DNA from 3 places in the Peribacillus sp. TH14 genome. Region 1 is predicted to be linked to each of the others. Evidence: riboswitches for the same ligand, from Rfam matches in the RefSeq annotation. Region 1 holds a riboswitch; each other region holds the start of a gene.

The links. A riboswitch is a leader RNA that binds a small molecule or an ion and turns the genes downstream of it on or off. The one in region 1 is predicted to bind cobalamin.
Region 2: linked by a shared signal. The riboswitch ahead of JFU50_RS25565 ((2Fe-2S) ferredoxin domain-containing protein) and the one ahead of nikA (nickel ABC transporter substrate-binding protein) in region 1 are both predicted to bind cobalamin.
Region 3: linked by a shared signal. The riboswitch ahead of JFU50_RS04410 (ribonucleoside-diphosphate reductase subunit alpha) and the one ahead of nikA (nickel ABC transporter substrate-binding protein) in region 1 are both predicted to bind cobalamin.

What each region holds. Positions count from the first base shown of each region.
Region 1 is NZ_JAEKEK010000001.1:5,487,388-5,497,797, reverse strand. Features, by position in the region: gene JFU50_RS26410 (nucleoside transporter C-terminal domain-containing protein) at 1-147, shown strand, start outside; gene JFU50_RS26405 (metal-sensitive transcriptional regulator) at 578-934, shown strand; gene copZ (copper chaperone CopZ) at 951-1,157, shown strand; gene JFU50_RS26395 (heavy metal translocating P-type ATPase) at 1,262-3,655, shown strand; gene JFU50_RS26390 (aspartyl-phosphate phosphatase Spo0E family protein) at 3,807-3,977, opposite strand; cobalamin riboswitch at 4,561-4,749, shown strand; gene nikA (nickel ABC transporter substrate-binding protein) at 4,905-6,536, shown strand; gene nikB (nickel ABC transporter permease) at 6,573-7,511, shown strand; gene nikC (nickel transporter permease) at 7,514-8,344, shown strand; gene JFU50_RS26370 (ABC transporter ATP-binding protein) at 8,360-9,331, shown strand; gene nikE (nickel import ATP-binding protein NikE) at 9,351-10,145, shown strand.
Region 2 is NZ_JAEKEK010000001.1:5,299,146-5,309,555, reverse strand. Features, by position in the region: gene cbiQ (cobalt ECF transporter T component CbiQ) at 1-392, opposite strand, end outside; gene JFU50_RS25575 (energy-coupling factor ABC transporter substrate-binding protein) at 376-690, opposite strand; gene JFU50_RS25570 (energy-coupling factor ABC transporter permease) at 692-1,435, opposite strand; cobalamin riboswitch at 1,613-1,808, opposite strand; cobalamin riboswitch at 2,020-2,209, shown strand; gene JFU50_RS25565 ((2Fe-2S) ferredoxin domain-containing protein) at 2,361-2,729, shown strand; gene cobJ (precorrin-3B C(17)-methyltransferase) at 2,744-4,399, shown strand; gene JFU50_RS25555 (sirohydrochlorin chelatase) at 4,418-5,365, shown strand; gene cobK (precorrin-6A reductase) at 5,362-6,132, shown strand; gene JFU50_RS25545 (precorrin-8X methylmutase) at 6,145-6,789, shown strand; gene JFU50_RS25540 (cobalt-precorrin-5B (C(1))-methyltransferase) at 6,798-7,910, shown strand; gene cbiE (precorrin-6y C5,15-methyltransferase (decarboxylating) subunit CbiE) at 7,894-9,108, shown strand; gene cobI (precorrin-2 C(20)-methyltransferase) at 9,101-9,808, shown strand; gene cobM (precorrin-4 C(11)-methyltransferase) at 9,805-10,410, shown strand, end outside.
Region 3 is NZ_JAEKEK010000001.1:876,970-887,379, forward strand. Features, by position in the region: gene JFU50_RS04395 (SulP family inorganic anion transporter) at 1-1,381, shown strand, start outside; gene JFU50_RS04400 (hypothetical protein) at 1,464-1,610, shown strand; gene JFU50_RS04405 (manganese-dependent inorganic pyrophosphatase) at 1,741-2,670, opposite strand; cobalamin riboswitch at 2,965-3,145, shown strand; gene JFU50_RS04410 (ribonucleoside-diphosphate reductase subunit alpha) at 3,283-5,580, shown strand; gene JFU50_RS04415 (ribonucleotide-diphosphate reductase subunit beta) at 5,620-6,672, shown strand; gene JFU50_RS04420 (flavodoxin domain-containing protein) at 6,662-7,081, shown strand; gene JFU50_RS04425 (hypothetical protein) at 7,222-7,389, shown strand; gene JFU50_RS04430 (cold-shock protein) at 7,458-7,655, opposite strand; gene JFU50_RS04435 (hypothetical protein) at 7,854-8,348, opposite strand; gene modB (molybdate ABC transporter permease subunit) at 8,705-9,358, opposite strand; gene JFU50_RS04445 (hypothetical protein) at 9,355-9,729, opposite strand; gene spx (transcriptional regulator Spx) at 9,880-10,275, shown strand; gene JFU50_RS30400 (ATP-binding protein) at 10,346-10,410, opposite strand, start outside.

The sequences.
Region 1 (10,410 bases):
ACAGTAGGCATGATTTATGGAACATTCAATTCCATCCTTAATGATGAGAAATCGAACATAATCGGTCGGAATGTTTGGAAGCTGTTGCTTAGCGGGATGGCTGTTTCCTTGTTAAGTGCTATGATTGTAGGATTATTTGTTTGGTAATCATTAAAAAACATATGACTTTTTCGTGTAATCAACTAAAAGGTACGTAGTAAGACCACTCTTTATTTGAAAACAAATATATCTATTAATTTCGGTGTGTTAACTACAATTTTAGAACAGACAACGAACTTGCAGGTGAAAAATAGAAACCCGTTGAACTTAATCAGGATTATTCCAGCCTAGTGTGGTAGGACCTAAAAACACTCATTTCTCCGGAGATGAGTGTTTTTATTTGCATCGCTAGAAGACTCAGTTAGTTCAACCCTTTGTTTAGCTTCACATGGGGTATTTTGTGTGTGGTTTTGTTAAACAGATTTCTAAGGAATAGATATCCTTCAAAAGCAAAGAATAAAGAAATATTGACACATAAGCTTCTCTCTTTACATAGGATAGGGGGGTATGGTATTATGATTTTAAGGAGGGGTGAGAGATGGATAAAAAAATAAATGAGCAAGGTTCGTTCATTGAAGATGAAAATGGCGAATGCTGTATTACCTCTTCCCACGGCCGAAAAAGTCATCACTCTGAAGTAGTGAAAAAGAATTTAACGACCCGCTTAAATCGTATCGAAGGTCAAATTCGAGGTATTAAGGGTCTTATCGAAAAAGATACTTATTGTGATGATGTTATTACCCAGATAGCTGCGACACAAAGTGCCATGAATAGTGTGGCAAAGATTTTATTAGAAGGTCATTTAAGAAATTGTGTAGTAGACCGACTGAATGATGGGGATACCGAGGTCATTGACGAAGTGCTAGTAACGATACAAAAATTAATGAAAAAATAAAGGAGAAGTGATTAGGGTGGAAAACGTAACATTGAAGGTAACTGGAATGTCATGTGGTCATTGTGTGAATGCAGTTGAAGGGAATGTAGGAAAGCTTTCGGGTGTAGAAAGTGTAAAAGTACATTTAGACGCAGGAAAAGTAGATGTTGCGTTTGATAATGAAAAAGTATCACTTGAAAAAATAAAAGAAACCATTGATGATCAAGGCTACGATGTTGAATAAGGAATAAGGGTGCTTTTAAAGCACTTCTTTTTTACAATATATTATACCCCATGGTGGTATAAAGGGGCGGGGATAAAGTGAGCAAACATATAAAAGAAACAAGTATGCAAATTTCAGGAATGACCTGCGCGGCCTGTGCAACACGAATTGAAAAAGGGTTAAATAGAATGGAAGGTGTTGAAGAGGCCACTGTTAATTTGGCCCTTGAAAAATCAGTCATTACTTATGATACAGAAAAGTTAAGTACCCAGGACTTTGAAAAGAAAATTCAAGATCTTGGCTATGATGTGGTAAAAGAGAAAAAAGAGTTTACCATTACGGGAATGACCTGCGCGGCCTGTGCAACACGAATTGAAAAAGGGCTAAATAAGATGGATGGAGTATCCAAGGCCAATGTAAACCTGGCACTTGAAAACGCGACCGTTGAATATGATCCTTCTGAAGCTTCCCCAATTGATATTATTCAACGAGTTGAAAAGTTGGGCTACGGGGCGATCATCAAGGATGATAACAAGGAATCGGTGGATTTTCGCCAGAAAGAAATTCAAAAACAAAAGAGAAAATTTATTTTTGCCGTAATTTTGTCATTCCCGTTGTTATGGGCGATGGTAAGTCATTTTAGTTTTACTTCGTTTATTTATATGCCGGATTTCCTCATGAACCCATGGGTGCAAATGGCGTTCGCAACGCCTGTGCAATTCATCATTGGTAAGCAATTCTATGTAGGGGCATATAAGGCTTTGAAAAACAAAAGTGCGAATATGGATGTTTTAGTTGCAATGGGAACGTCCGCTGCCTATTTTTATAGTGTCTATCAATCGATCATCGCCATTGGAGTCCACCACCATACTGCACAACTATATTTTGAAACTAGTGCCATCCTTATCACCCTCATTCTTTTAGGGAAGCTCTTTGAAGCAAAAGCAAAAGGACGTTCATCAGAAGCCATTAAAAAATTGATGGGACTTCAGGCCAAAACAGCGTTGGTGCTGAGGAATGGTGAAGAGCGCGAAATACCTCTAGAAGAAGTCATTGTTGGAGATACAGTTTTGGTGAAGCCAGGTGAAAAAATCCCGGTGGATGGAGAGGTCATCGAAGGGAACTCTGCCGTCGATGAATCCATGTTAACAGGAGAAAGCATTCCAGTAGATAAAAGCATGGGAGATACCGCGATTGGTTCAACCCTGAATAAAAATGGTTTTCTCAAAATGAAGGCCACAAAAATCGGAAGAGATACCGCTCTTTCGCAAATCATCAAGGTGGTAGAAGACGCTCAAGGGTCTAAAGCTCCAATTCAAAGGCTCGCTGACCAAATTTCTGGTGTTTTCGTACCCATTGTTGTCGGAATCGCCCTTTTAACTTTTCTCGTATGGATGATCTGGGTTAATCCTGGTGAATTTACACCAGCTTTTGAAGCGATGATTGCGGTACTTGTAATAGCTTGCCCGTGTGCTTTAGGTTTGGCTACTCCAACATCAATCATGGCCGGGTCAGGGCGTGCCGCAGAGTTCGGTATTTTATTTAAAGGCGGAGAACACCTGGAAACTACTCACCATATTGATACGGTTATTTTAGACAAAACGGGAACTGTTACTAATGGTACACCAGTGTTAACCGATGTCCTCATCGAAAATGGAATGGGTGAACAACACTTTTTATCTCTTATCGGGGCCGCTGAAAAACAATCTGAACACCCACTTGCACAATCAATTGTTCAAGGAATTCAAGAAAGAAAAATATCACTTGGATTGGTTCAGGAGTTCGAAGCTATTCCAGGTTACGGGGTAAAAGCTGTAGTGGATCAAAAAGTGTTACTGGTGGGAACACGGAAATTAATGAAGCAAAATAACGTGGATATTACAAATGCACTACCGGCCATGGAAGACCTTGAAGGGCAAGGTAAAACCGCGATGCTGGCTAGCATTGATGGTGAATATGCAGGTCTTATTGCTGTGGCGGATACCATAAAAGATACTTCTCAAACAGCCATAAAAAGGTTAAAAGAGATGGATATTCTGGTCATCATGATAACGGGTGATAATCAAAGGACTGCTCATGCCATAGGAAACCAAGTTGGCATTGACCAGGTCATTGCGGAAGTACTTCCTGAAGGGAAAGCGGAAGAAGTGAAAAAACTTCAAGCAGCTGGAAAGAAAGTGGCTATGGTTGGAGATGGAATCAATGATGCACCAGCACTTGCCCTAGCTGATATTGGTATGGCTATCGGGACGGGGACAGACGTGGCCATGGAAGCTGCGGATATTACTTTAATTCGTGGGGATTTAAACAGCATTGCAGATGCTATTCACATGAGTAGAAAAACCATGCGAAATATTAAACAAAACCTGTTCTGGGCCTTTGCCTATAACGTAATAGGAATACCGATTGCGGCTATTGGGCTACTTGCCCCTTGGTTAGCAGGTGCTGCCATGGCATTTAGTTCTGTATCCGTTGTAATAAATGCACTTCGACTGCAAAGGGTAAAGCTTAAAAGATAAAATTAATATTTTGGAGAAGCATTGGTACTCGTATCAATGCTTTTTTTAGTCTCTGTTAAATAGTTCTGTTGATATTTATAGTTGCTTGTTTTCCACTAATTTGACTTACAAGACACAGCATACTTACTTAGTGGAGAAGCACCCTTACATCTTATTGAAGGCCTATTGGAGTTAGCGACTCCTGTTCATGCACAAGTATATTCAAGAGTTTATCAAGTTCTTGGCTCAAATATAATGTTTTTGGTGAGGTGAATCCATGTTTCAGGGCTGTATTTATTAATTCTTTCCTCATTGTCTCTATTTTATTATGTAGCAGTTCCATACTTTCCAACGAAAATCCCCTCAAAACCTTTCCTTTATTGTAGTATATTTATTATTACATAAATTAGGATGATTTTAAATATTATAGTAAGTACTTACTTATTAAAAGTAAACAAATTCTGGCGGGAGCAATACAAATCTTCCTCACTATCATTCGATATATGTAATTACAGATAACTATTCATATAAAATTATTACTTCCATACATAACGAGCCGTTAAAAAACATCAGGACTTTAATTTGATATAGCATAAATTTGCAATAAAGAATATAATTTGTATTAGGTAAACTTTTTTTGATTTTATTTTCATATAGTGAATATCTCCATTTTGAGTGAGTTGTATTCGTAAAACTGTATAATTTAGGAGAATTTAATATTTGTTGAATTTTAAAGAGAACCTGTTTATTCTCCTTTTTACTAACTGTATTTCGTTTATTGCTAGATGGATAGGATTAGTAGCTGGGTTTATCAAAAATTACTTAGAGATGAAACTAATAAAGTGTTAAGAAGTAACAAATGGTTTCGACAAAATAATTTTAGGATAGACAAGCTCTATTATTTACTATGAAGATGAAGGAAAATTTCATATAGTATTGGAATGGGTATATTCGTTTAAAAGCGAATATTTAAAAGGGAAGCCGGTGCAAAATCCGGCACGGTCCCGCCGCTGTAATGGTGAGTCCTATGCAAGAAAGTCACTGGATAATATCCGGGAAGACGCATGGAGATGATGAACCTAAGTCAGAAAACCTGCCCGTTCTAAAAATGCTGTTAAACCTACGGGAGATAGGGAGGTGTTAGAGTGCTAGAAGACGAATTTGTTCTTAAACTATAAGCATTTCTGACCGTTAAATCTGGTTGGAAATGCTTTTTTATATTTCGTAATTTTTCAAATAGATAAAATTCCATAATTGAAGGTGGGAAAACATGTTTTTAAAACGGTCTAATTTATTCCATTCTTTTGTTGGACTACTAGTAATTTTCACAATTTTTGTTACTGGTTGCAGCAACACAACAATAGATCAAGAAAATACATCAAATAAAGATAAACAAAAAGTTGTTACTTTTTCATGGCCTGGGGATATAGGTGACTTAAATCCACACACATATTTTCCGAATGAGTTTTTTTCCCAGGCTATGGTATATGAATCCCTAGTTTATTACGGTGAAGGCGGAGAAATTCAGCCTTGGCTTGCAGAGAGCTGGGATATATCGAAAGATGGAAAAGAATATATATTCCATCTGAGGAAAGATGTTAAATTTTCCGATGGTTCCCTCTTTAATGCTGCAATCGTTAAGAAAAACTTTGATACCATTTTAGATAATCGCAAACAACATGAATGGGTGGAATTAATTAACCAAATCAAAGGTACTGAAATAATAGATGAATATACATTTAAACTTATTTTGAACAACGCGTATTATCCAACTCTTCAAGAACTAACTTACATCAGACCGTTGAGATTTGTAGGAGAAGCTGCTTTTCCTGACAGTCAAAACACATTTAAGGACGGACTCAAGTCTCCGATTGGCACAGGACCGTGGGTATTGAGCGAATATAAGAAAAATGAGTTTGCAGTTTTTAAAAGGAATGAACAGTATTGGGGTACTAAACCTAAAGTAGATAAGGTGGTTGTTAAAGTCATTACTGACGGTGAGTCAAGAGTATTAGCTTTTGAGAAAAAAGAACTCGACTTTATTTTTGGAAACGGAGTCATAAGCCAAGATTCATTCCAATTTTTGAAGAATTCAGGGCAATATGAAACCAAATTGTCAGAACCTACAGCTACAAGAACGCTTCTTCTTAATTCAAACAGAGAAGCGACTAAAGACCTTAAAGTTCGGTTAGCTCTCCAACATGCTTTTAATAAACAGGCTGTTATTGATAAGATCTTTTATGGTATGGAAAAAAAGGCTGATACTTTGTTTCCACCTACTTTGCCATACACGAAAATTAATATAAAGCCATATGAATATGATGCAGAAAAAGCAAAACAGTTATTGGATGAAGCCGGATGGAAACAAGTGAAGGGGAAACCATTTAGAGAAAAAGACGGAAAAGAATTGCAATTGGAATTACTGTTTAATAGTACAGACAACATCCAAAAGTCAATCGCAGAATTTACCCAAGGTGATTTTAGAAAGCTAGGAATAGATGTTAAGTTGACTAGTCAAGAAACTAATACTTTTTGGACAAATGCATTTCAAGGTCAATTTGATTTATTATTTACATCTACTTGGGCTGTACCATTTGATCCACATTCCTATTTAGCTTCTATGACGACAAATACGGAAAATGGTGGTCCAGATTATAACGCTCAATTAGGGTTGCCAGTAAAAAAAGAAATAGACCAGAAAATTAAGAAAGTATTATTAACTACAGACGAAGAAGAGAGAAAAATACTGTATTCAGAAATATTAACGACATTGCACGAACAAGCAATTTATTTACCGATATCTTATCAGTCTAATATAGCAGTGTATCAAAAAAACATTAGTGGAGTAGATTTTTTACCTCAAGAAGCTGAGGTCCCTTTAACTTCAATTGACGTTAATTGAAGTGGGGATACTTAAAAACAACTTAAGGAGTGCTACATGAGTTGGTTTATTTTTAAACGTCTCACAAGTTTAATTCCAATTTTATTAGGAATTTCGCTCATCACTTTTATCTTGCTTCACTTAATTCCTGGAGATCCGGCAGTAGCTTACTTAAGGGCGTCACATATACCTCCTACGGATGAGACAGTGGCAGCCCTTCGAGTTGAGCTTGGATTAAACAAGCCTTTATATGTCCAGTATTTTGAGTGGCTGGGAAAAGTGTTGCAATTGGATTTAGGGATGTCTTATGTGTCCAATAACTCTGTATGGGAAGAAATTGTGGTACATTTCTTCCCAACAGTTCAATTAACAATTGCTTCGCTTATCTTTATTGTTTTTATTAGTTTACCCTTAGGAATGATTTCTGCTATTTACAAGGGGAAATTTGTTGATCAGTTTAGCAGAATACTAGCCTTTGTAAGTGTCTCTATGCCAACCTTTTGGCTTGGCTTTCTCTTGATCTATTTTTTATCAGTAAAGTTAGATTTATTTCCTGTATTGGGAAGGGGGACTTTGGCTCATCTAGTGCTTCCTTCCTTGACATTGGCTTTTGCGTATATAGGTACGTATATGCGATTGCTTCGGGCTAGCATGCTGGGAAATTTGAATGAGCCATTTGTTGTTTATGCTAGAGCGAGAGGGTTGCGTCAAAGACTAATCGTTATCAGGCATGTCTTAAAAAAGTCCTTACTACCTGTGGTAACTGGACTTGGCATGAGCTTCGGTAACATGCTAAGCGGAGCGGTTATTGTTGAAACAATTTTTGCTTGGCCCGGCATGGGACAGTTATTTGTCACATCTATATTAAATCAAGATTATCCGATGATTCAGGGGTGTGTATTATTTATGGGCGTGATCTTTGTGGTCTGTAATCTTCTTGTGGATCTTACATATTCTTTCCTGGATCCTCGTATACGCTGGGAGGGAGAGAAATAAGAGTGGTGCAAAACGTGAAACGAAAGCTGATGACACATAAGCTCATGATGATCAGCATCATGATTATTTCCTTCCTGACAGTATTGGCTCTTTTTGCTCCTTTTTTGGCTCCTAATGATCCGAACTTGATTGATATCGTTCAGAAGCTGCAAGGGCCCTCCTCTCAGTTTCCATTGGGGACTGATCATTTAGGGAGATGTATTTTGTCCCGATTAATCTATGGAACACGAACCTCGTTGGGAACAGCTTTCCTTGTCATGGGATTAATGATAATTATTAGTATCCCACTTGGTATTTATGCAGGCTTTATAGGGGGTAAGGTTGATTATCTCTTCATGAGAATGTGTGACATACTCATGGCATTCCCAAGCTTTCTTCTGTCCCTTGCTTTAGTCGGAATTTTAGGACCGAGTCTTGGCAATCTGATTTTGGCGATGGTGCTTGTCCAATGGGTTTTTTATGCACGCGTCATTCGAGGTATGGTACTTAGTGTAAAGGAGCAAAACTTTGTCTTAGCAGCCAAAATATGCGGGACACCAAGGAGTAGCATTATCATCAAACATATCTTACCTGCCATCATCTCTCAAGTTGTTGTATTAATCTTTATGGACATCGGAGGAGTTATTTTGGCAATTTCTGGTCTCTCTTTTCTAGGTCTTGGCATACAGCCTCCAGATGCAGAGTGGGGAATGATGATCAATGATAGTAAGCCATTTTTTAGAGAAACCCCTTCATTGATGCTGTACCCTGGGATGATGATCTTCATCGTTGTGATTGCTTTTAACTTGTTTGGCGAAGCTTTGAGGGATGCTCTAGACCTAAAAAAGGAATAGAAGGGAGGATGGAAGATGGGACAAGACCCCATTCTAACTGTAGACAAATTGAATGTTATTGTAACGACACCGTATGGAGTGACTCAAACTGTCCATGATGTCAGTTTTAAGCTGGAGGCTGGGAAAGTGTTGGGCCTTGTCGGAGAAAGTGGATCAGGGAAAACGATGACATGCATGTCTTTGTTAAATCTTTTACCTGAAAAGGCAAAGGTGGTACAAGGGAGTATCAAGTTTAAAAATATTGATCTTTTAAATGTTTCCACAGAAGACTTAAGGAAAGTACGGGGTAGTGAGATCGCTATGATTATGCAAAACCCTATGATCGCCTTTAATCCTGTGAGGACGATAGGGCGGCATTTTATTGAAACACTTAGAACTCATTTGCCCATAACGAAGCAGCAAGCGCGGAAAATGGCTGTGGAGTATTTAGAAAAAACGGACCTGCCTAATCCAGAGAATGTCTTGAAGCAATATCCGTTTCAGCTAAGCGGCGGGATGCTGCAACGGGTTATGATTGCGATTACCATGTCTTTAAGTCCATCTATCATCATTGCTGATGAGCCGACGACTGCACTTGATTCGACAAACCAACTCCAGGTTTTGAAACAGTTGGATAAGTTAAGGAAAGAATACAATACATGCATTTTATTAGTATCACATGATTTAGGGGTGATTGCTCAGTTAGCTGACGAAGTAGCTGTAATGTATGGCGGCTATATCGTTGAGAAAGCACCAGTGTTGAAGTTGTTAAATCGCCCAATGCACCCGTATACCAAAGTCTTGTTAGAATCCAGACTTGGATTAACAAGAAGAAAGATAAAGATTGAAAAACGTGCCAGCGTTTCGCGCCCCTATTTAATAAATAGTGAAAAAACATGCCCTTTTTTAGAACGATGTGAGGACGCAGATTATACATGTTCTAGTTATAATCTTGAATTTAAAGAGTATGAAAAAGACCATCTAGTACGATGTGTAAAATCAAGATAAAGAGTTAGGTGGATGAAGAGTGAGCTTGCTTGAGTTGAAAGGAATAAAGAAAACATACTTGTTGGGGAACCCTATTTTTGGGAAGCGTAAATCTGTTGAAGCCATTAAGAGCATCTCTCTAACTATGGAAGAAGGAGTATGTTTAGGCCTTGTTGGAGAAAGTGGATCTGGAAAGAGTACCCTGGGCAAAATTATTCTGGGACTGGAAAAGCCGGATCAGGGAGAGGTATGGTTTCAGGGGAAGAGCCTTTATTGTTTAAAGGCAAAAGAATTAAAGGAGTTACGGCGAAATCTGCAAGTTGTCTTTCAAGATTGTTATAGCGCTGTTAACCCAAGACTAACGGTAGGGGAGATCATTGCTGAGCCGTTAAGAAATTACGAAAGGCTTACGTCTGTTCAAGAGAAAAAGAAAGTACAGGAGCTTTTGGAGATCGTTGGGTTATGCCCGGAAGATATTCGTAAATACCCACACCAGTTCAGTGGAGGACAGCTACAAAGAATCAATATCGCAAGAGCGATTGCCTTAAAGCCAAAGTTAATTATTCTTGATGAGGCTGTAAGTGCTTTAGATGTTCTTGTTCAAGTACAAATATTAAATCTTTTGGCACAATTAAAAGAAGAGTTTCAACTTTCATATCTCTTTATTTCCCATGATTTACAGGCAGTCAATTACATCGCAGACCGTCTAGCGGTAATGTACAATGGTGAGGTTGTTGAATGGTTAGATGATTTGGAACAAATTGAACGATTAAAACATCCTGTTTCAAAAAAGTTATTGTCATCTGTGCTGCCTCCATATCCGGGAATATTGTGATGCGTTAATTATAGGTTTGTGATGTGGGAAATTAGGTTAGTAACGGAATATCTGAAAAATCAAGTGTTTAAGCTCCGGTGTAAAGCCATTCCATCTCTTATACTGGTACATCTATATGGGATTCCGTTCTCCGTTGTTTTTATCAATAATATAAGTGCCGATTTATTCTTTAATGGGGTCTAAAGTGAAAAACGCGATAGCGTATAATATCTGTGTTTTGTCGGCAGAATCTATCACCATCAAGTTAAAATTTTATGAAGACTAT
Region 2 (10,410 bases), 190 kb from region 1:
TATAAACAGCTGATACTGCTTAATACAACAACGATTAGACCAATTACCGTTTTTATACTGTCTTCGCTGATAAATATTTGCCAGCTACCGAAATTCCAGGACCACCATACATTTGGTATCGAAGTGAATTTACTTGCGAATGAAAAAAGGATGGTAATTGTACCTGATAGTACAAAAAATCCAGGTAATAAGAGTAATTTTAGATAATAAGAGATTGGGATTTTTGCCCCGAAAATGATAAAAGCACTCATCACGGTAAAGGTGATGAGTGAGACGGTCGTATCCCTCACTGCTAAAGAAAACAACAAAAGGGAGAGGGCAAAAATCATTTTCTCTAAAGGATGTACATGCTTTAGCCGGTTGAAATAGGCGTATTTATCTATGAGTAACATGTTTTGCCTGTTCGTCCTTTTCTTGAACGGACTGTTTATTTTTTTGTCGCATAACGCCGATGAAGTATCCTATGAATCCGGCGCCAATCGCGGCTTGGAGAGCAAACAATAAGCTTTCGGTTTCTGCACCTGGCGGCTCCCAGATACTGTTGAACCAAGGCTTATATTCTGGTTGGATTTTAGTGATGGCTTCTTCCGCCACTCCATCAGCTCCACCAAATTCTGTTCCTTGTTGGGTGATTAACGGAATTATAGCAAGTATGACGACTAGAAAAAGCAACAATAAACTTTTTTTCATGCTAACGAGCCTCCTTAGATAACACTCGCAGTAATTTCAATTCGCCTAGATTGTATTTCTTCAAGAAATTCATGACAACGACTGTCAATAAACCTTCACTGATTGCTAAAGGTATTTGGGTAAGGGCAAAGATTCCTGAAAATTTAGTGAATGAGGCCATGAATCCACCTACCTCCGATGGGAAAGCTAAAGCAAGTTGTACAGAAGTTATCACATAGGTGCCCAAATCTCCGAAAGCTGCTGCTAAGAAAACAGCAAGAGAGAAGGACCAACCTAATTTAGTAGCGCCTTTGAATACAAAATAAGCAATGAACGGCCCGCAAACAGCCATGGAAAAGGCATTGGCTCCTAGCGTAGTTAGTCCTCCATGAGCTAGTAATACAGCTTGAAATAACAGAACAATAGAACCGACGACACTCATGGCCAGTGGCCCAAACAAGATTGAACCTAAACCGACGCCGGTAGGGTGTGAAGAGCTTCCTGTAACGGAAGGGATTTTTAGGGCTGATAAAATAAAAACGAATGCGCCGGACAGACCCAGCATCATTTTTGTTTCTGGGTTTTCCTTCACTTTAGACCTAATAGAACGGTAACCCAAGATTAAAAATGGAAGTGTCACAGCCCACCAGAATATCGCCCATTCGATCGGTAAGAAGCCCTCCATAATATGCATTGCCATTGCTTTCTTTGGTACGAAAAGTAGTAAAATGACAAAATAAAGTATTTTCCAATTGGCTTTTTTCATTTTTTCTCCTTTCAACGCTTTTATTTTTAATGATTAAAGCTGAGAAGAGAAGTGGCGGGCAACATAAAAAGCACTTCTCTCAAAAAGAAAGAAGTGCGTAATGAACAGTAAGTTTGCAGCATAATACAAATATTAGCTTAGCTGCCTGATCCGCACACCCATCCTCGTAGGTTGTAAACAGTTTCACGCTTCATGGCAGGTCTCCTGGCTCTGGATCATCATCCTCATACATCCTTCCCATCGCGTTTGACAGTGGATTATTCATTACGTATTAGGACTTCCCTTTACAGTGGCGGGACCGCGCCGGATTTACACCGACTTCCCTATTAAGCTAAATTCCGAGGAATCTAGCACCATAAAACTTATGTAATTTTTTGAAAATTCTCGTTTATTGTACCATAAAGCAATGATTCCATCTACACTCTATTCATATTTTTTTTGAGAAGGATAAAATCGCAGTGAGGATAGGCATTAAGCTGGATTTTCACCATTAAACTTTTCAAAACAGTCGGAATAAACTATTGAATTTTAAAAAAGTTGTTATATGATAGATAAAGTTAACTAGAAATATATTATTATAAAACCAAATATTTCAATTTAAAAGTGCTCTTGTATGAACACGCAAGGGATAATAGGGAAATCGGTGAGAATCCGATGCAGCCCCCGCTACTGTAACGCTGATGAAATTGTCGATAACCACTGGCCTAGAGCTGGGAAGGGACAAAAGTAAATTGAAGCGTAAGCCAGGAAACCTGCTTTTAAAATTGTGTGATACTTTTCGGAGGGAAAGGTAGAAGGACTATGGAGATTTTGAGAGTTTCACTTTGCTTGCTGGAGGCTCCCTTTTCATATAGTTTTTTTAAAACCTTAACTCTAACAGTTAAGGTTTTTTATTTTGCCTTTTCTCAGATTTAGGAGGAAGAAGATGACAACTTGGAACTTAAAAGGCACAAATTCGCATCTTTTGATTTGTAACGGCAGCAGTTGCATGAAAAAAGGTGGCGAAGAAATAACGCAAGCAATTCGTGATGAAATTACTTCACAAGGTCTGAATCAAAAAATTCATACTACTAGAACTCGCTGTAACGGAAGGTGTAAGGATGCCTGCGTTGTGATTGCTTATCCTCAAGGGACATGGTATCGAGTGGATTCACCTGATTTTGGACGAGAGATTGTCCGTAATCTCGATGATGAGAAGTTCATTCCACAGATGATTTACCAATTTACTAATGGAGAAATGACTCCTAATCCAGATTTTCCAGCTCAAACAGGAATTTCAAAAGACAAGTTGTAAAAGGAGATGTCTAAATGAGTACAAACGGTAAATTATTTGTCGTTGGCTTTGGACCAGGGAATTTTGAACATATTACCAAACGTGCTGTAGAAGCCCTTCAAGAAAGTGACTTCATCATTGGTTACAAAACATATGTGGAACTCATACAGGGCCTTCTTACAGATCAAACGATTATAAGTACAGGTATGACTGAAGAAGTATCACGTGCACAAGAAGCAGTGAAACAGGCGGAGTTGGGAAAGAAAGTGGCTGTAATTTCGAGTGGTGATGCAGGGGTATACGGAATGGCAGGGCTGGTTTATGAAGTATTGATTGAAAAAGGCTGGAAAGAAGAAACGGGAGTAGCCATTGAAATCGTTCCTGGTATTTCTGCCATCAATTCATGTGCGTCTTTACTTGGTGCACCTGTCATGCATGATTCCTGTACCATCAGCCTCAGTGACCACTTAACGCCTTGGGATCTGATTGCCAAAAGAGTGGAGGCTGCAGCAATGGCTGACTTTGTCATTGCACTTTATAATCCTCGAAGCGGTAGACGGACAAGGCAAATTGTTGAAACACAGAACATTTTACTGCGTTACCGCTCGCCCGAAACACCTGTCGGATTGGTAAAAAGTGCTTATCGCGATCGTCAGGATATTGTGATAACCAATTTGAAAGACATGTTAAATCACGATATAGGGATGCTAACAACCGTCATTATTGGAAATTCATCTTCCTTTTTATATGATGACAAAATCATCACGCCACGTGGATATCAAAGAAAGTATACATTGAATTCGGAAAAGCAACCATTGAAGCCGCATCAACGCTTGCAAAAAGAAGCAGAACCTTGGGCATTAGATCAAGAAACAGGTTCTATGCAGGAAGCGTACACCGAGTCGACTGGCGGAGTTGGATTGCTTACAAAAGCACCAGAAAAAAAGAGCACTTCTTTTGAAGTGGCAATGGAAGCACTCACAAGAGTTAAGGGTCAAACAGTTCAGCAATCAATTACGCCGATTGTTCAGCAAAAAATTGAGTCGGTATTCGAGCTTGCCGTTAGCCCAGGTGTGGCGAACAAGCAATTTACTCCGAAACAAATGATGACACTTGCAGAAGTTGTTGGAGAAAAGGGAACGATGGAATACACGCCAAATCATAAAATCGTTTTAAAGATTCCTACAACAGATCCAGAAGTTATTACTGGAAAATTGCAATCAGCAAACTTTTTATTATCGCCAATTGGGGATGTATTGACTTTAAAAGCCTGTGATTTCTGTGATGGTGAAAAAGTGGAATCCATTCCTTACGCGGATGAAATACAGAGGGTGCTTGGTGGGATTGATATGCCTAAGGAACTGAACATTGGTTTTAATGGGTGTGGAATGGCTTGTTATAGTGCAGTGATGGATGATATAGGGATCGTTTTCCGAAAAGGGAAATTTGATTTATTCCTTGGAGCGAAACCTGTTGGCAGAACGGCTCATCCTGGTCAACCAGTTGCAGAAGGAATTGAACCGGATCAACTAGTTGAATTAATTACAAACATTGTCAACGAATATAAACAAAATGCTCATCCTAATGAACGACTATTTAAATATTTCAAACGGGCGAAAAAGATACAGGGCTATTTATATCAAGACATTGCTCCCAAAATAAAAATAGAGCCTGCGCCTTGTGAAGACTAATCAAGAGGGGGATAACAAATGAAAGCAGTATTATTCGTAGGACATGGAAGCAGACTAGCTTCTGGAAACGACGAAGTTATTCATTTTATTAAAAATATGATTCCAACAATGGACGACTCTTTATTAATTGAAACATGCTTCTTGGAATTTGCCACGCCAAGTATATCCCAAGGCATTGACAATTGCATAAAAAGAGGAGCCACTGAAGTTATTGTCATTCCGATTATTTTGTTGCATGCAGGACATTCAAAATTACATATTCCAGCTGAAATAGAGGATGGAAGGAATAAGTATCCAGCGGTTACATTCACATATGGACAAACGATTGGGGTTCACCAGGAAGTATTAACGATTCTGACAGATCGCCTTGAGGAAGTTGGATTCGATACATCTTTGGAACATCCGGAGACAGCAATATTGCTGATAGGTCGAGGTGGAAGTGATGCTGATGCAAATAGTGATATTTATAAAATTTCACGATTATTGTGGGAAAAATTAAATGTGAAGTGGGTCGAAAATGCCTTCATGGGTGTTACGGATCCGTTTGTTGATGAAGGCATTGAACGCTGTATTCGGTTAGGTGCCAAAAAAATAGTGATGCTTCCATATTTCCTCTTCACAGGTGTGTTAATGGAGAGAATGGAGAATATGCTAACAGGCTATCAAGACCAATATCCAGAGCATGAATTTGTTTTGGCGAAATACTTTGGTTATCATCCAACATTACAAACCATACTGAAAGAACGTGTAATCGAAGCTAGCGAAGGAAGGTCAAGTGGTACCCGTGATCTAGAAAACTATCGTAAACATGTGGAGGAACATGGCCATGCCCACCATCACCATCATCATCATGACCACGATCACGACCATGGGCATGACCACCATGACCACGATCACGGTCATGAAACAGACCATGGACATGACCACCATGACCATGATGAGCAAGTGGTGGGGACGACAAAATGATTTTGTTCTTAGCGGGTACAAGCGATGCAAGGGAATTAGCGATTGAAATCCAACGGGTTGGATTCCAAGTTTTGGCAACGGTAGTAACCGAGTCGGCAGCAAAAAGTTTGCAAGATGCGAAGATAGCAACTCAAATTGGACGATTAACTGCAACAGATATGGCATCTTTAATCATCGAAAAAGGATTTCATGCGGTAGTTGATGCAAGTCACCCATTTGCAGAAGAAGCATCGAAAAACGCTCTTCAGGCAGCAAAGGAAGCAAATGTTCCTTATATTCGTTATGAACGTGAAAGTCAACGATTCCAGAATGAGAAATTGATTATGGTTCGTGATTATGCTGAAGCCGCCAAGCTTGCTGCTACAAAGCGGGGAGTTATTATGCTAACGACTGGAAGTAAAACCTTAGCGATTTTTGCTAAAGAGTTAGTAGGTCTGGAGAATACAAGAGTGATAGCGAGAATGCTTCCGCGCATTGATAATATGGAAAAATGTGCTCAGTTAGGCATTGAGCAAAAAAATATAGTCGCTGTTCAAGGTCCATTTTCAAAAGAATTGAACAAAGCGCTATACAATCAATATGGTGTCACGTTAATGATTACAAAAGAAAGTGGCAAGGTTGGATCTGTTGATGAGAAATTGGAAGCAGCATTGGAATGTGGAATTGAGACGATTATGATTTCTCGTCCTGATGTTGATTATAAAAATGTTCATTCCAGTTTTAATCTGGTCATTGCCGATTTGAAAAAACAACTAAACGAAAAATAGGAGGAATGTACGATGGATTTTAAAACAGATTTTAAACCCCTAACGGTTGATCCAGATAAAATATATGATTATAGTTTTTCAATTATTGCTGAAGAAATGGGTAATCATGATTTTTCAGAAGATGAGTGGAAGATAGTTCGCCGTGTAATTCATGCATCAGCAGACTTTGAATTAGGAAGAAGTGTCATTATCCATCCAAATGCCATTCAAGCTGGTGTGGAAGCAATCCGCAAAGGAAGACATGTTATTGCCGATGTTCAAATGATAGAAAGTGGAACGGGGAAAAAACGTTTTCAAAAACATGGCGGGGACGTGCATTGCTATATTTCAGACCCAGATGTAATGGTTGAAGCAAAACGATTGAAAACGACAAGAGCCATCATTTCGATGCAAAAAGCCGTAAAGGAAAATGAAGGCGGGATATATGCCATTGGTAACGCACCAACAGCATTATTAGAACTCATTCGTCTTATTAAAGAAGGGATTGCTAAACCCGACTTAATTATTGGTATGCCTGTTGGATTTGTTTCTGCCGCGGAATCAAAAGAAGAACTAGCAAAAATTACCGAAGTGCCATTCATTACAAATGTTGGCCGAAAAGGCGGAAGTACTGTCACGGTTGCGGCATTGAATGCGATTTCCCTTTTAGCTGATTAGGTTAAATCATGGAAAAGAAAGTCAAGAAAGATCCCTCCCAAATGCGGCATGGGTATACGACCGGAGCCTGTTCAACAGCAGTAACTAAAGCGGCATTGATCGCATTGATCACTGGTGATGCACTTGAGGAGGCAACGATTTCTTTGCCTATAGGTAGAGATGCTACTTTTACAATTGAGAAATATGATATAACGGAAAATTCAGTTAGTGCAGAAACAATTAAAGATGCTGGCGATGATCCAGATGCCACTCATCTGGCACATATAATTTCTACTGTCAGCTGGGTAGATACACCTGGCATCATCTTGGATGGAGGGATTGGTGTTGGTCGCGTGACCAAAGCTGGTCTTCCTGTTCCTGTCGGAGAAGCGGCAATTAATCCTGTGCCGCGCAAAATGATTTTAACAACCGTGCAACAAACATTAGAAGAATTTAAGGTTAATAGAGGTGTGAAAGTCGTTATATCCGTACCAGCAGGTGAAGAAATTGCGAAGAAAACATTAAACGGCCGGTTAGGGATTGTCGGTGGCATTTCCATTTTGGGAACAAGGGGCACCGTCGTTCCTTTTTCCAGTTCCGCGTATATGGCAAGTATTGTTCAGGCGATTAGTGTTGCTAAAGCTGGTGGCTGTGATCATCTTGTCTTAACGACAGGTGGTCGAAGCGAAAAGTATGCAATGGGTCTTCTTCAGGGGTTACCTGAAGAAGCCTTTATTGAAATGGGTGACTTTGTAGGGTTCTCGCTAAAGCAATGCAAAAGACAGGGAATTAAAAAGGTATCTCTTGTCGGTATGATGGGGAAATTTTCGAAAGTTGCACAAGGTGTGATGATGGTGCATTCAAAAAGTGCACCAGTCGACTTCGGCTTTTTATCTGAAATTGCCCAAAGTGTCGGAGCAGATGATAATCTTGTTTTTGAAATTAAGAACGCAAACACCGCATCGCAAGTCGGTGATATGATGGCCGAGATTGATAACAAAGAATTCTTCAATAAACTTTGTGAAGCCTGCTGTCACTCAGGATTAAAGCAAGTGAAGGGCGGCATTGAAATGGAAACAGCGATTTATTCGTTGAAAGGACAATTACTAGGAAGGGCTGTTGGAATTGACTCAATCGATTAAATTAATCGGGATAGGAGATAACGGTCAAGAAAGCTTACTGCCTCAATATGCACAATGGATTGAAGAAAGTGAAGTGCTTATCGGCGGTGAGAGGGTCTTGTCCTTCTTCCCGAATTATCAAGGAAAGAAAATTGTCATAAAGGGCGGCATGAAAGCAGTTGTAGAACGACTACAGGAAGAGACTCGTCCGACGGTCGTTTTAGCTTCTGGTGATCCGCTATTTTACGGAATTGGCGGCTATCTTTCCAGCAAGATGAATATAGAAGTATACCCATATTTTAGTTCAATTCAACTCGCTTTTGCCAAAATGGGTGAAAGCTGGCAAGATGCTTTCCTTGTTAGTGTTCATGGTCGAAGTATGAAAGGGTTGGCCCAACGGATCGATGGGAAAGCAAAAGTTGCATTGCTTACTGACGTTGAAAATAGTCCTAATCAACTTGCTAAATATCTTCTATCATTTGGTATGACAGAATATCGGGCATTTGTGGCGGAGAATCTTCAAGGAGAAAATGAACATTCAGGCTGGTATGAACTTGAAGAAATGATAGAGCGGAAATTCTCTCCGTTAAATGTCGTCATTTTGAAAAAGATATCTGAAGGACCGAGCTGGTCTTTAGGCATTGAAGATGAAGAATTTTCGCAGCGGAAGCCAGATAAAGGTCTCATTACCAAAAAGGAAATTCGAGTATTAAGCCTTCATGCGTTAAAACTTAAGAAAAGCAGCATAGTCTGGGATGTTGGGACGTGTACGGGCTCAATGGGGATTGAAGCTGCGAAGCTCTCACCTGAAGGTCAAGTTTTTGCGATTGAAAAAAATGAGCCGGATTTAGAAAATTGTTTACAAAACCAACGTAAGTTTCGTACCGATTTAACGGCGATTCATGGAAAAGCACCGCAAGGCTTAGAAACGTTTCCTGATCCGGATGCCGTTTTTATCGGTGGGACAGGCGGAGAGATGGTAGACCTCATCAATACTTGCTGCAATCGGTTGAAAAAAGGCGGAAGGATTGTCCTTAATGCCGCTACGATAGAAAATCTTTACCGTGCGAACGAGGCATTTGCAGAAGCAGGTTTTCAAACCTCCATCATGCACGCTCAAATTTCACGAAGCAAGCCTATTTTAGGAATGAACAGATTTGTTCCGCTGAATCCGGTTTATATCATTACTGCACAACGAAAGGAAGACATGAATGAGTAATCTTGGTACATTATATGGTCTTGGCGTCGGTCCTGGAGATCCGGAGCTTATTACAGTAAAAGCGTTTCGAGTCATTCAGGAATCGCCAGTTATTGCGTATCCGAAAAAAAGAAAAGGTAGCAAAAGCTACGCCCATCGTATCGTAGAAGTATACATTCGGCCTGAGGAGAAGGAAATGCTCGGACTTGTTTTTCCGATGACGAAGGATCAAACGATTTTGGATCGGGAATGGAACGAAACAGTTGAGAAGGTTTGGCAAAAGTTATATGAAGGTAAGGATGTTGCTTTCGTTACAGAAGGAGATCCGCTTTTATATAGTACGTTCATACATATGATGAAATTGATGCAGGAATTGCATCCTGAAGTTGAGATTAAGACGGTACCAGGCATTTCTTCGTTTAACGGGTCAGCTTCAAGATTGGGCATTGCTTTGGCAGATGGCGATGATCATGTCGCGATTATTCCTGCAAGAGATGATTATGAAGCGATGAAGAAGGCGATTGAAGATCATGATGCTGTAGTGTTCATTAAAGTCGCAAAAGTAATCGATTTAATGATAACTGTATTAAAAGATTTAGATTTGCTTGAAAAGGCTTCAGTTGTAACCAAAGTCACTTCCGATGAAGAAGTAATTTGGAACTTAAGTGAATTGGAAGGACTTGAACTAGAATACTTAACTTTGATGGTGGTGAGAAAGTGAAAATATATATTGTAGGTGCTGGTCCAGGAGATCCGGATTTGATTACGGTAAAAGGATTGAATATTCTCCAAACAGCAGACGTTATTTTATATACGGATTCATTAGTAAATGAAGAATTGATTGCAAAGGCAAAACCTGATGCCGAGGTGCTGAAAACGGCTGGAATGCATTTGGAAGAAATTGTTGATGTTATGGTTGATCGTGTTAAAGCAGGAAAAATGGTAGCCCGTATTCACACAGGAGATCCTGCTATGTACGGTGCAATCATGGAACAAATTGTTCTATTGAAGAAAGAGGATATTGGCTATGAGGTGATTCCTGGTGTTAGTTCAGTATTTGCTTCAGCAGCAGCAATTGGCGCCGAGCTGACGATTCCCGATTTAACTCAGACACTTATTTTAACGAGAGCTGAAGGACGGACACCGGTTCCAGAATTCGAAAAATTACGAGATTTAGCGAGTCATCATTGTACGATTGCCCTTTTCTTAAGCGCAACCTTAACAAAAAAAATCGTCAAAGAACTCCAAACAGCGGGGTGGAAAGATGATACGCCTGTTGCAGTCATTCAACGGGCAACATGGCCGGACCAAAAAATTGTTCGT
Region 3 (10,410 bases), 4.6 Mb from region 1:
GGCACTGATTCCTGAAGCAATTGCCTTTTCCATTATTGCCGGGGTCGACCCAATGGTAGGGTTATATGCCTCTTTCTGTATCGCCATCGTCATCTCTTTTGTCGGCGGAAGACCAGGTATGATTTCAGCCGCTACTGGGGCAATGGCGCTAGTCATGGTTGATCTTGTAAAAGATCATGGCTTGAACTATTTACTTGCAGCAACAATTTTAACTGGTATACTGCAAGTTTTACTAGGGGTCTTCAAAATTGGAAAGTTAATGAAGTTTATCCCAAAGCCTGTTATGACTGGTTTTGTGAATTCTCTAGCCATTTTGATTTTCACTGCCCAACTTACTCATTTCGTGGGTGAAACGTGGATTATGTATGTCATGACGGCAGTTTCACTTGCAATCATCTATCTTTTTCCACGCATCACCAAAATCATTCCTTCACCACTGGTCGCTATCATATTCATGACTATTGTAGCAGTTACAACAGGGGCCACTGTGCGTACTGTTGGGGATATGGGGCAATTGACCGAGGCACTTCCAATGTTCATGCTTCCAGATATTCCTTTTACATTTGAAACATTGGCTATCATTTTTCCTTATTCCATAGCACTTGCATTTGTCGGGTTGCTTGAATCATTATTGACGGCTCAAATTGTCGATGAGATGACCGATACAGATAGCAACAAAAATAGGGAAGCCAAAGGCCAGGGCATTGCAAATATTATCGCCGGGTGTTTCGGCGGTATGGCAGGATGCGCAATGATTGGTCAATCTGGAATTAACATTAAGTCTGGCGGCAGAGGTCGGCTTTCAACATTTGTTGCCGGGGCTTTTTTGATGGTTTTAATCGTGATACTGAATGACGTCCTTATTAAAATTCCAATGGCAGCCCTTGTTGCAGTCATGATTATGGTTTCAATAGGAACATTCGACTGGTCTTCCTTGAAGAGGCTCAGACTAGCTCCTAAGACGGATGCAGCTGTGATGATTGTAACTGTCATCATTGTTCTTTATACGCATGATTTATCAAAAGGCGTATTTGCCGGCGTTCTCTTGAGCATGATTTTCTTCTCGGCTAAAATTTCTAAAGTGTCGGTTGAAAAAACAGAGGACATTCAGGCTAAGAAAATTATTTATCGTACTACCGGACAATTATTTTTCGCCTCGGTTCAGGACTTTGTTTCCAAGTTCGATGTAAATGAAAAGGCTGATTCTATCACCATTGATTTTTCCCATTCAAAAATATGGGATGCTTCTGCAGTCGGCGCAGTTGATAAGGTTGTCCATAAATATCGGCTAAATGGTAAATCTGTTCAGGTGCTTGGTCTCGATCATGAAAGTTCCCAATTGCTTGAAAAGCTCGCCACTTATGATAGTAAAATATCTTAAGTTTAAATTTTGCTGAATAGAAACTTTTTAAACCGACAAAATAGATAACATGAAATATATCTAGATGGAAGGAGCAAAAAGTATGATATCCGAGCAGGATTATACGGCAGCAAACCTGTCACAAGATTTACTGAATGAACTAAGAAGCTTTGAAAGCAAGCTAGGCCAAGACGCAAATAAAGAACTAATTATTATCGCCTATGAAAAAGAGAAGGAAGCCTTGAATTAAAAAAAAGACTCAAACGTCATTTAAATGGCTTGTTTGAGTCCTTTTTTATAGACATGATTGAAATTTGTTGACCCTCACAATATTACATAAAAAGGGTGCTCGAAGTATTCAGAGCACCCTTTTCACATCTTTATTTACTGAATATGTCCGTTAAAACCGGCACGATTTGTTTTTTACGTGATACAACGCCTTCTAAGACGGCAATGTTGTTGCTCAATGTAACGTTATACGCTTTTTCAACTGCTTCCGTTGATTTCCCAAGAGCCAAGGCAACAGAATCATTTGTTAAAATATCCGTTACAACGAATAAGAATAAATCTAATTCTTTCGTAGCAATAACAGCTTCAATAGCTGCTTCTAATTCAGCTTGTTTTGCAAGAACTTCGTTCGGATCCACAGCATTGACTTGAGCAATCACCACTTTCGCAGTTCCCATAGAGAATTCTTTTGCATCAAGAGTAATTAGCTGGGCAATTGTTTTGTCGCTCAGGTCAGCGCCTGCTTTTAACATTTCTAAGCCATATGTTTCAGCATTTACTCCGGCAATCTCCGCTAATTCCATTGCTGCTGCAACATCTTGCTCTGTGCAGGTTGGAGATTTGAACAATAAAGAATCGGAAATGATGGCAGATAGCATTAGACCTGCGATTGCTTTAGGCACTTCAATACCGTTTTCTTTATAGATTTTATTTAAAATAGTTGCCGTGCAACCAACTGGTTCTGCGCGGTAATATAAAGGATCACTTGTTTCAAAGTTAGCGATACGGTGGTGGTCGATAACTTCTAAAACACGGACTTGGTCAATGTCTTCTGCACTTTGCTGGCGTTCGTTGTGATCGACTAAAATCACACCATCCGCTTCGCCTGCCACTTTTTCTACAAGACGAGGAGCTTCGAATTTGAATTGGTCTAATGCATATTGAGTTTCACCATTCACTTCACCAAGACGAACAGGTTCAGCATTGATACCTAGTTGTTTTTTCAGATCCGCATAAGCGATAGCTGAACAAATTGTGTCTGTATCTGGGTTTTTATGTCCAAAAACTAATACTTTTTCCAAGATTATTTCTCCTTTTTAATAAATATTTTTCTGGGAACCCCCATCATTACAATAAGGGAGAGCCACCTTTACTATACACTTTATTTTAACATAAAATCTCTTACATTCAGCGTTTGAATTTCCCATTTTCCTATTAATTCTTTCACTCTTTTTCCCTCTCCCCTCACTTTGTCAATAGATAAGGATTGGTTTTTATCAAATATATTAGTTGAATTATCGTCTCATATGGATTACGATAATATAAGCAGAAATACTAGATATTGATATTAAAAACAACACACATAACTATATATAGAATTATTTGTAATCCAAGGTGCCAGTGATGGCTGAAAAGGGAATCCGGTGTAAACCCGGAACTGTCCCCGCAACTGTAAATGTGACGAAATGAGAAAACCACTGTATAGCTCTTTATACGGGAAGAACTCAAAGTAGGATGATCATGAGTCAGGAGACCTGCCTGGATTTTTCACGTTTCTTATTCTTCGGGGATTGAGATGATGAAACGATAGTATAACGGCTATTTTTTCATGGCTCTTTTATTCTATCGTTTGATCCGCTCAATTTATTGGGCGGATTTTTTTATTTAATGGAAGTTTACAAGGAGGATTATTCATGACTCAAACATATAACTCTACTATAGTGAAAAATGACACAGAAACAAGTTCTATCCAGCTTGAGATGTTATCCAAGGAATTCGAAGGCCGGCTAGATATGGAAAAGTTCAAAAAGCGTTTTACAAAATGGCTAGATCGTAAAAGTGACTCAACAGAAGAACAAACTTCAAAAAAACTGATCCAGCTTGCTCTCGAAAGTGTAGACATAGATGCTCCAGATTGGACGTTTGTTGCTGCGGCAGAACTTTTGAATACGATGTACAGGGATGCACAAGCGAATCGCGGTTATGAGGGCGTGAGCTACGGACCGTTCTATGAATTAATCGCAGGACTCTCTCAACAGCAAGAGGGGGAACGCTACCCAATTTATAAACCCGAACTACTCGACTCTTACTCCAAAGAAGAAATTGAAGAATTAGGCTTAGTGATCGATCCGGAAAAAGATAAACTATTTTCTTATATCGGTATCTACTTATTAAACGACCGCTACCTAGCCCGTCCGAAAAAAGACAAGGTCTACGAACTGCCTCAGGAGCGCTTCATGATCATCGCTATGGAAATTATGAGAATGGAAAAAACAGAACACCGCCTGCAACTTGTCAAAGAGGCATACTGGGCGATGTCCAATCTGTATATGACCGTCGCGACACCTACCCTATCAAACGCAGGAAAAACTCACGGTCAGTTAAGTTCATGCTTTATTGACGCGATTGAAGATTCTATTGATGGCATTTATCTATCCAACTACGATGCCGCTAAAGTATCTAAATTCGGCGGTGGTGTAGGACTTTATGTCGGTAAAATCCGCTCACTTGGCTCTGATATCCGTGGTTTTTCTGGAAACAGTTCAGGCACGACCCCTTGGATCCGTTTGTTTAACCAGACTGCTGTCAGCGTCGATCAATTGGGCCAGCGTAAAGGGGCAATCGCGATTTATTTGGATGCCTGGCATAAAGATATCATGAGTTTCCTTGACTTAAAGACACAAAACGGTGATGACCGGTTGAAAGCTCATGATATTTTTACAGGTGTATGTATTCCTGATCTGTTCATGGAAGCCGTACGCGATCGGAAAGAATGGTATCTTTTCGACCCACATACCGTAAAGCAAACCCTTGGATTCTCACTCGAAGATTTTTATGACGAGAAAAAAGGCGAAGGAAGCTTCAGAAATCATTACGCTCTCGCTGTGGAGGCTGCGGAAAATGGCACACTTCCTAGCTATAGCTTTGAAAAAATCAACGCGATGGACATTATGAAGAGCATTATGATTTCTCAGCTAGAAGAAGGCGTACCGTATATGTTCTACCGTGATGAAGTGAACCGTAAGAATCCTAATAAACATAAAGGAATGATTTATTGTTCCAACCTTTGCACAGAGATTGCTCAAAACTTAAGCCCTTCAACGATCACGGATGAATACGAAACTGAAGATGGCGATGTAGTTGTAGTTCGTAAAAGCGGCGATTTCGTTGTATGTAACCTTTCTTCCATTAACCTGCCTCGCGCGGTAAGTAGCGATGTATTAGAAAGATTGATTCCGATTCAGATCCGCATGCTCGATAACGTCATTGATGTGAACAGTCTTCCGGTCAAGCAAGCATCCATCTCAAACAAGCGTTACCGGGCAATTGGCTTAGGAACATTTGGATGGCATCATTTACTTGCCACCCAGAATATATATTGGGAATCAGATGAGGCCGTTCAATATGCTGATACTTTATACGAAAAAATTGCTTACTTAACAATCAAAGCGTCTAATGAATTGGCTAAGGAAAAAGGAACGTACCCATATTTTGAAGGATCTGATTGGCATACAGGCCAATATTTCGAACTTCGTGACTATACCGATGAAAAATGGATGGATTTAAAAGAAAATGTGCAGCTACACGGTACCCGTAATGGATATTTAATGGCCATTGCACCTAATTCATCAACGGCTAAAATCGGTAACTCCACTGATGGAATCGATCCCTTATATGAAATTGAATTTTATGAAGAAAAGAAAAACTTCAAATTCAAAGTGACAGCACCCGGATTGACGCCTAATACGTATGAATATTATAAAAAAACACGATTTAACTTGGACCAACTGGAAAGCATCAGACAAAATGCAGCCCGTCAGCGTCATATTGACCAAGCTATCAGCTTTAACCTGTATGTCCACAACACAATCAAGGCTAAAGTTCTATTGGATATCCATTTAACAGCATGGGAAAGCGGATTGAAATCAACATATTATGTTCGTTCCACTTCATCTGAATATGATAATGCCTGCGAAAGTTGCTCAAGTTAACGATCAAATCAGTAATCTATTTTTAAAGGAGTTTTACGAATGACCAATCATATCAAAAAAATCCGGATGCTCGAACCTACGCATCCAACTAAAGCAACGGGCGTATTCAAAGGGGAAGCTTCAGGCTTTCTCCTTTGGAACGATATTCAGTATGAAAAATTCTATGATACGTATACACAACTCATCAATAACTTTTGGAAGCCTTCGAGCGTGAACATGATTCAGGATAAAAAGCAGTGGGGCGAATTAGATGAAGATATCCAGGATGCTTTCCTTGATATCCTTACAATGATTGCAGGAATGGACAGCCTTCAAACGCCGACTTTAGTGGAAATCCTTCGTTACATCAAAGACCCGGCAGCAAAAGCGATCCTGGCCAACATGGCCCAGCAGGAATCTATTCATAATGAATCTTATTCCTATATCCTTGCTTCCTTGATTCCGGTAGGCAAGCAAAAACAACTTTTCGACCGCATTAAAGAACACCCTGAAGTGATAAAGCGGAATCAACCGATTGTGGACGCCTATCAAACGTTTGTGGACGATCCTAGTCCTCAACACTTATTTGAAGCTCTCATCCATTCCACGAACCTCGAAGGTATTTATTTCTACCTGGCATTCGCCTTCTATTACAACTTAGGGCGTCAAAACCTAATGACTGGTTCGGCTACAATGATTTCCTATATACATCGCGATGAAATGGTTCACTTCGATTTCATCGGAATGCTCGTACAAATCTTGATGTATGAATACCCGGAGTTAAATAATGAAGAAAACACGAAGTTCATCTATACAACGATTGAAAGAGCAGTTGAACTTGAAAAAGAATGGTCTGAGTATATGCTTGAGGATATCCAAACCAAAGCAGATCTCGACTTGGAAGAATTCAACGAGTACATCGAGTACATCGCCAACAAACGACTGCGTATGCTAGGACTTGAAAACTTGTACCAAGAGTATAGTGAGAACCCGATGCCATGGATTAAAACATTCGACGACGAATCTATTGGCCTCACCAAAACTGATTTCTTTGAACAAAAATCAAGAACATACAGTCAAGTAAATGCTAGCAATGGGTTCGATGAGCTATAAAATTGCAATTGTCTATCATTCGGCCGGCGGCAATACAAAAGCTCTAGCTGAAGCCCTTGCTTCCCTTTTGCCAGAAGCAGAACTTTTTCGAACTAGCGAATTTGATACCGGTATATTGCCAGAATACGATGCATTGATCATCGGTACCTATACATGGGGTAATGGAGAGCTTCCTGCCAAAACAGCTGCCTTTTATGCGGAACTAGAGCAATTACCGATTTCTCATCTAAAGACAGGCGTCTTCGGGACAGGAGAAACCAATTACAATCATTTTTGCGGAGCGGTCGATCATTTTCGGGACATGCTATTTGCAAAGAGCCAGTTATTGGTGACTTTAAAAATCGAACAAATGTATCAAGAATCAGACTTGCCAAGACTTCAAAAGTTCGCCTCTTTATTTAGGAACTGAATGAAAGGGATATGCGATTATGCATATCCCTTTCATTCGTTAATTAGTAAAAAACAGAATCCTGATTATGAACATCATTTAATCCCTGCATCATACTAAGGATAATAATGGTATATAATGAAGAAAAAAGGAGAAATCCTATGGCTGATACTATCGCTCAGTTACTCCCCATACTTTTTATGCTATTGTTTGCAGTAATCTTAATATTTTTAGTAATTAACCTGTCCCAGCATTTTAATCGCTCTAAACGGATCGAAGAAAAATTGGATAAATTACTTAAGGAAATAGCCAACAGAAAAGGGGATTAAAAATTTTTTCTTTTCAGAGGAAAAATAAAAAGACTCCAGAATCGGAGTCTTTTTTTATAAGCGTTCAATTATTTTTGAACGTTAGCTGCTTGTGGTCCACGAGCGCCTTGCTCGATTTCGAAAGAAACTTCTTGGCCTTCTTCAAGAGTTTTGAAGCCTTCGCCTTGGATAGCTGAGAAATGTACGAATACATCGTCTTGGCCTTCAACTTCGATGAAACCGAAACCTTTTTCTGCGTTAAACCATTTTACTTTACCTTGTACCATGATAGTTCCTCCTGTGTTTGGAAAAATCCATTTTATTACTATTTTTGGTTCTGGATAATGTTTCAAGAGGAATCCTATAACGGTAAATCCATCTATCAAACTTATTCCGAACAAAAATAATTACTTATATTATATCATGGAAAATCAAAAAAAAACAAGATTATCGCTGTAATTCCAACGACAAATTATCCTAAAATTCTACATTTTTCTCTTCTTGCTTTGGCGGAAACCTTCGTCCAGTAAATAGCGCTCTGCCTCAATCGGGCTCTCGAAACACTCCTCCAAATTCGATCCAGAGTATACGTTCCAGAGTTGATCTTCTCTTACAAGCGAAAGCTCCTGCTTTTCAAGTCCAATCCATGTTCCTTCCAACCTAGCGAACTCGTTTACTTCTTCTTCTTCGATTTCAATCGGAGGTTCGGATAGATAAGCTATGCTTTTTTGAATCAAATCTTTTAATTCCTCTTCAGTATAGTCACGTATATTGATAAATCCTTTACGGTCAGTTTCTTTCTTTCTCATATGCCCTGCGTATACGAATCCATTTCCATTTGGATGCAGGTGCTGAACGACGATCTTTTTCTCTTGGACACTTTCTAGATAGTGGAAATTCACACGGCCCAGTGAAACATCTTTCCTCTGTAATTCAGGAAAAGTTTCAATAATGCTCAATTTTTCTTCAAATGTTAACAAATTTCTTCCTCATTTCATTAGTTCATATTGTTTGTCGATTATAACATAGACTGATTAGAAACAATAATCTTCCTCGTCATCATCTATTATAATGTAACTAAAGGCTGTGATTATTTGATAAAAAAAATTCAAGTCCTAGACTCTAATTATGGACAACAGCTTTTTATGCTTCAGAAAAAAGCCTATCAGATAGAAGCAGAAGAAACACTGCTGAATCATCTTGGGAAAAACTATCCGTTTCTACCGGTAAAATGAACCTGCCTGCAAGAAAACTGTACGAAAAAAACGGCTTCACGCATACAAAAGATGTAGAAGCCGCACCTCATTTTTTTATTAGCCTATATGAAAAAAATCATTCATTTAATGAACGTCACGACAAAGAGCATGATGAATGAAATAGCAATGATTACACCGACCCATAGCCAGGCTAATGTCATATTCCCGGAGTCCATGGCGATATAAATAGCGGTAGGAATTGTCTGTGTCTGTCCGGGAATATTTCCGGCAAACATAAGCGTCGCCCCGAATTCACCCAAAGCCCGTGCAGAACTCAATATGGCACCTGTGACGATTGATTTAACAGCCAATGGAAGGGATACTAGCAGAAACAACTTCCACTCGCCTGCCCCATCAACTCTTGCTGCATTCTCGATTTCTTCATCTATACCTTCAAAACCTGTTTTAGCGGATTGGTACATAAGTGGAAAAGCGACAACGGTAGATGCAATAACCGCTGCCCACCATGTGAACATTAAGGGCTGATTAAAAACCCTTTCAATGAATTCACCCAGCTTTCCGTTTTTCCCAAAAATCACAATCAATAAAAAGCCGACGACAGAAGGAGGCAAAACAAGTGGTAATAAAAATGCGGTTTCCAATAGGATTTTTCCTCTGAATTGCTTTTTAGCCATTATTCGTGCAAGGAAAATTCCTAAAATAAAAACAATGATACCTGCGAGTCCCGCTACCTGGATCGATAGTCTGACTGGTGACCAAAAATCTGCTGTCATGATACTATCCACACATCCTTAGAAAAAACGAGCGTATCTTGGACTGTGTTCGTTACTTGCATTGAATCGAACGATTCCATCACATATTGCCCGGCTTTAACAATTTTTGGTGTGTTGCTCGTAGCTGTCTTCTCTGCTTTCGACTTATTATCTTCATCCTTATGTAATGCCATTATGGTTTTATTGCCTATAAAATCAATGCAGTCGTTAATGATCCAATCATTCACTATGCAATTAAATGGAGATTCATCCGCTGAATTAAACAAATTAACCGGTGTAACATTGAAAATTTGCTGCTGTTGCCGCACTAAAGAATCAAAATTATATGGCAGCGTACTATCATTGTTTTCTTTATTAAAGGCAGATTGCATTTCATTTTCTCCCTTTCTTTTCAAAATAACTTTTAAGTTTATTTTTCTTGACATATTGCTGACACAAAGAAACGTTAAAGTAAGAGTATCACAAAAACAAAAATAATTTCATTCCATAAACTTTTAACACTTTGAAGGAGTCGATTTTAAATGGTAACAATTTATACTACTCCAAGCAGTTTAGCCTGTCGTAAAGCAAAAGCTTGGCTTAAGAAAAACGAAATTTCCTACAATGAACGTAATTTATATTCACAACCTCTTTCTATAGAAGAAATTAAAGAGATTTTACGTAAAACAGAAGGCGGTACAGATGAAATCATCTCAACCCGTTCTAAAAAATTCAATAGCTTAAATATCGATATAAATAATACACCACTTAATGATCTTTGTAAGCTTATTCAAGATAACCCGGATTTACTTCGCCGACCAATCATTTTCGACCATAAGAACTTGCATGCCGGTTATAACGAAGAAGAAATGGGGCGCTTCCTTCCTAGAAAAGTACGTCATATTCAATTATGGCGTGCAATCAGCCAATTGGCTTAATCAACCATCCTACATTCAGTTGCATAATAAGAGGGTTGTCCATTAAAGCGGACAACCCTTTTTTCTATATCTAATTTGATTTCTCTACAATAATTGTAAACGTCGTCCCTTGTTCATTACTTTCTTTCAGCACAA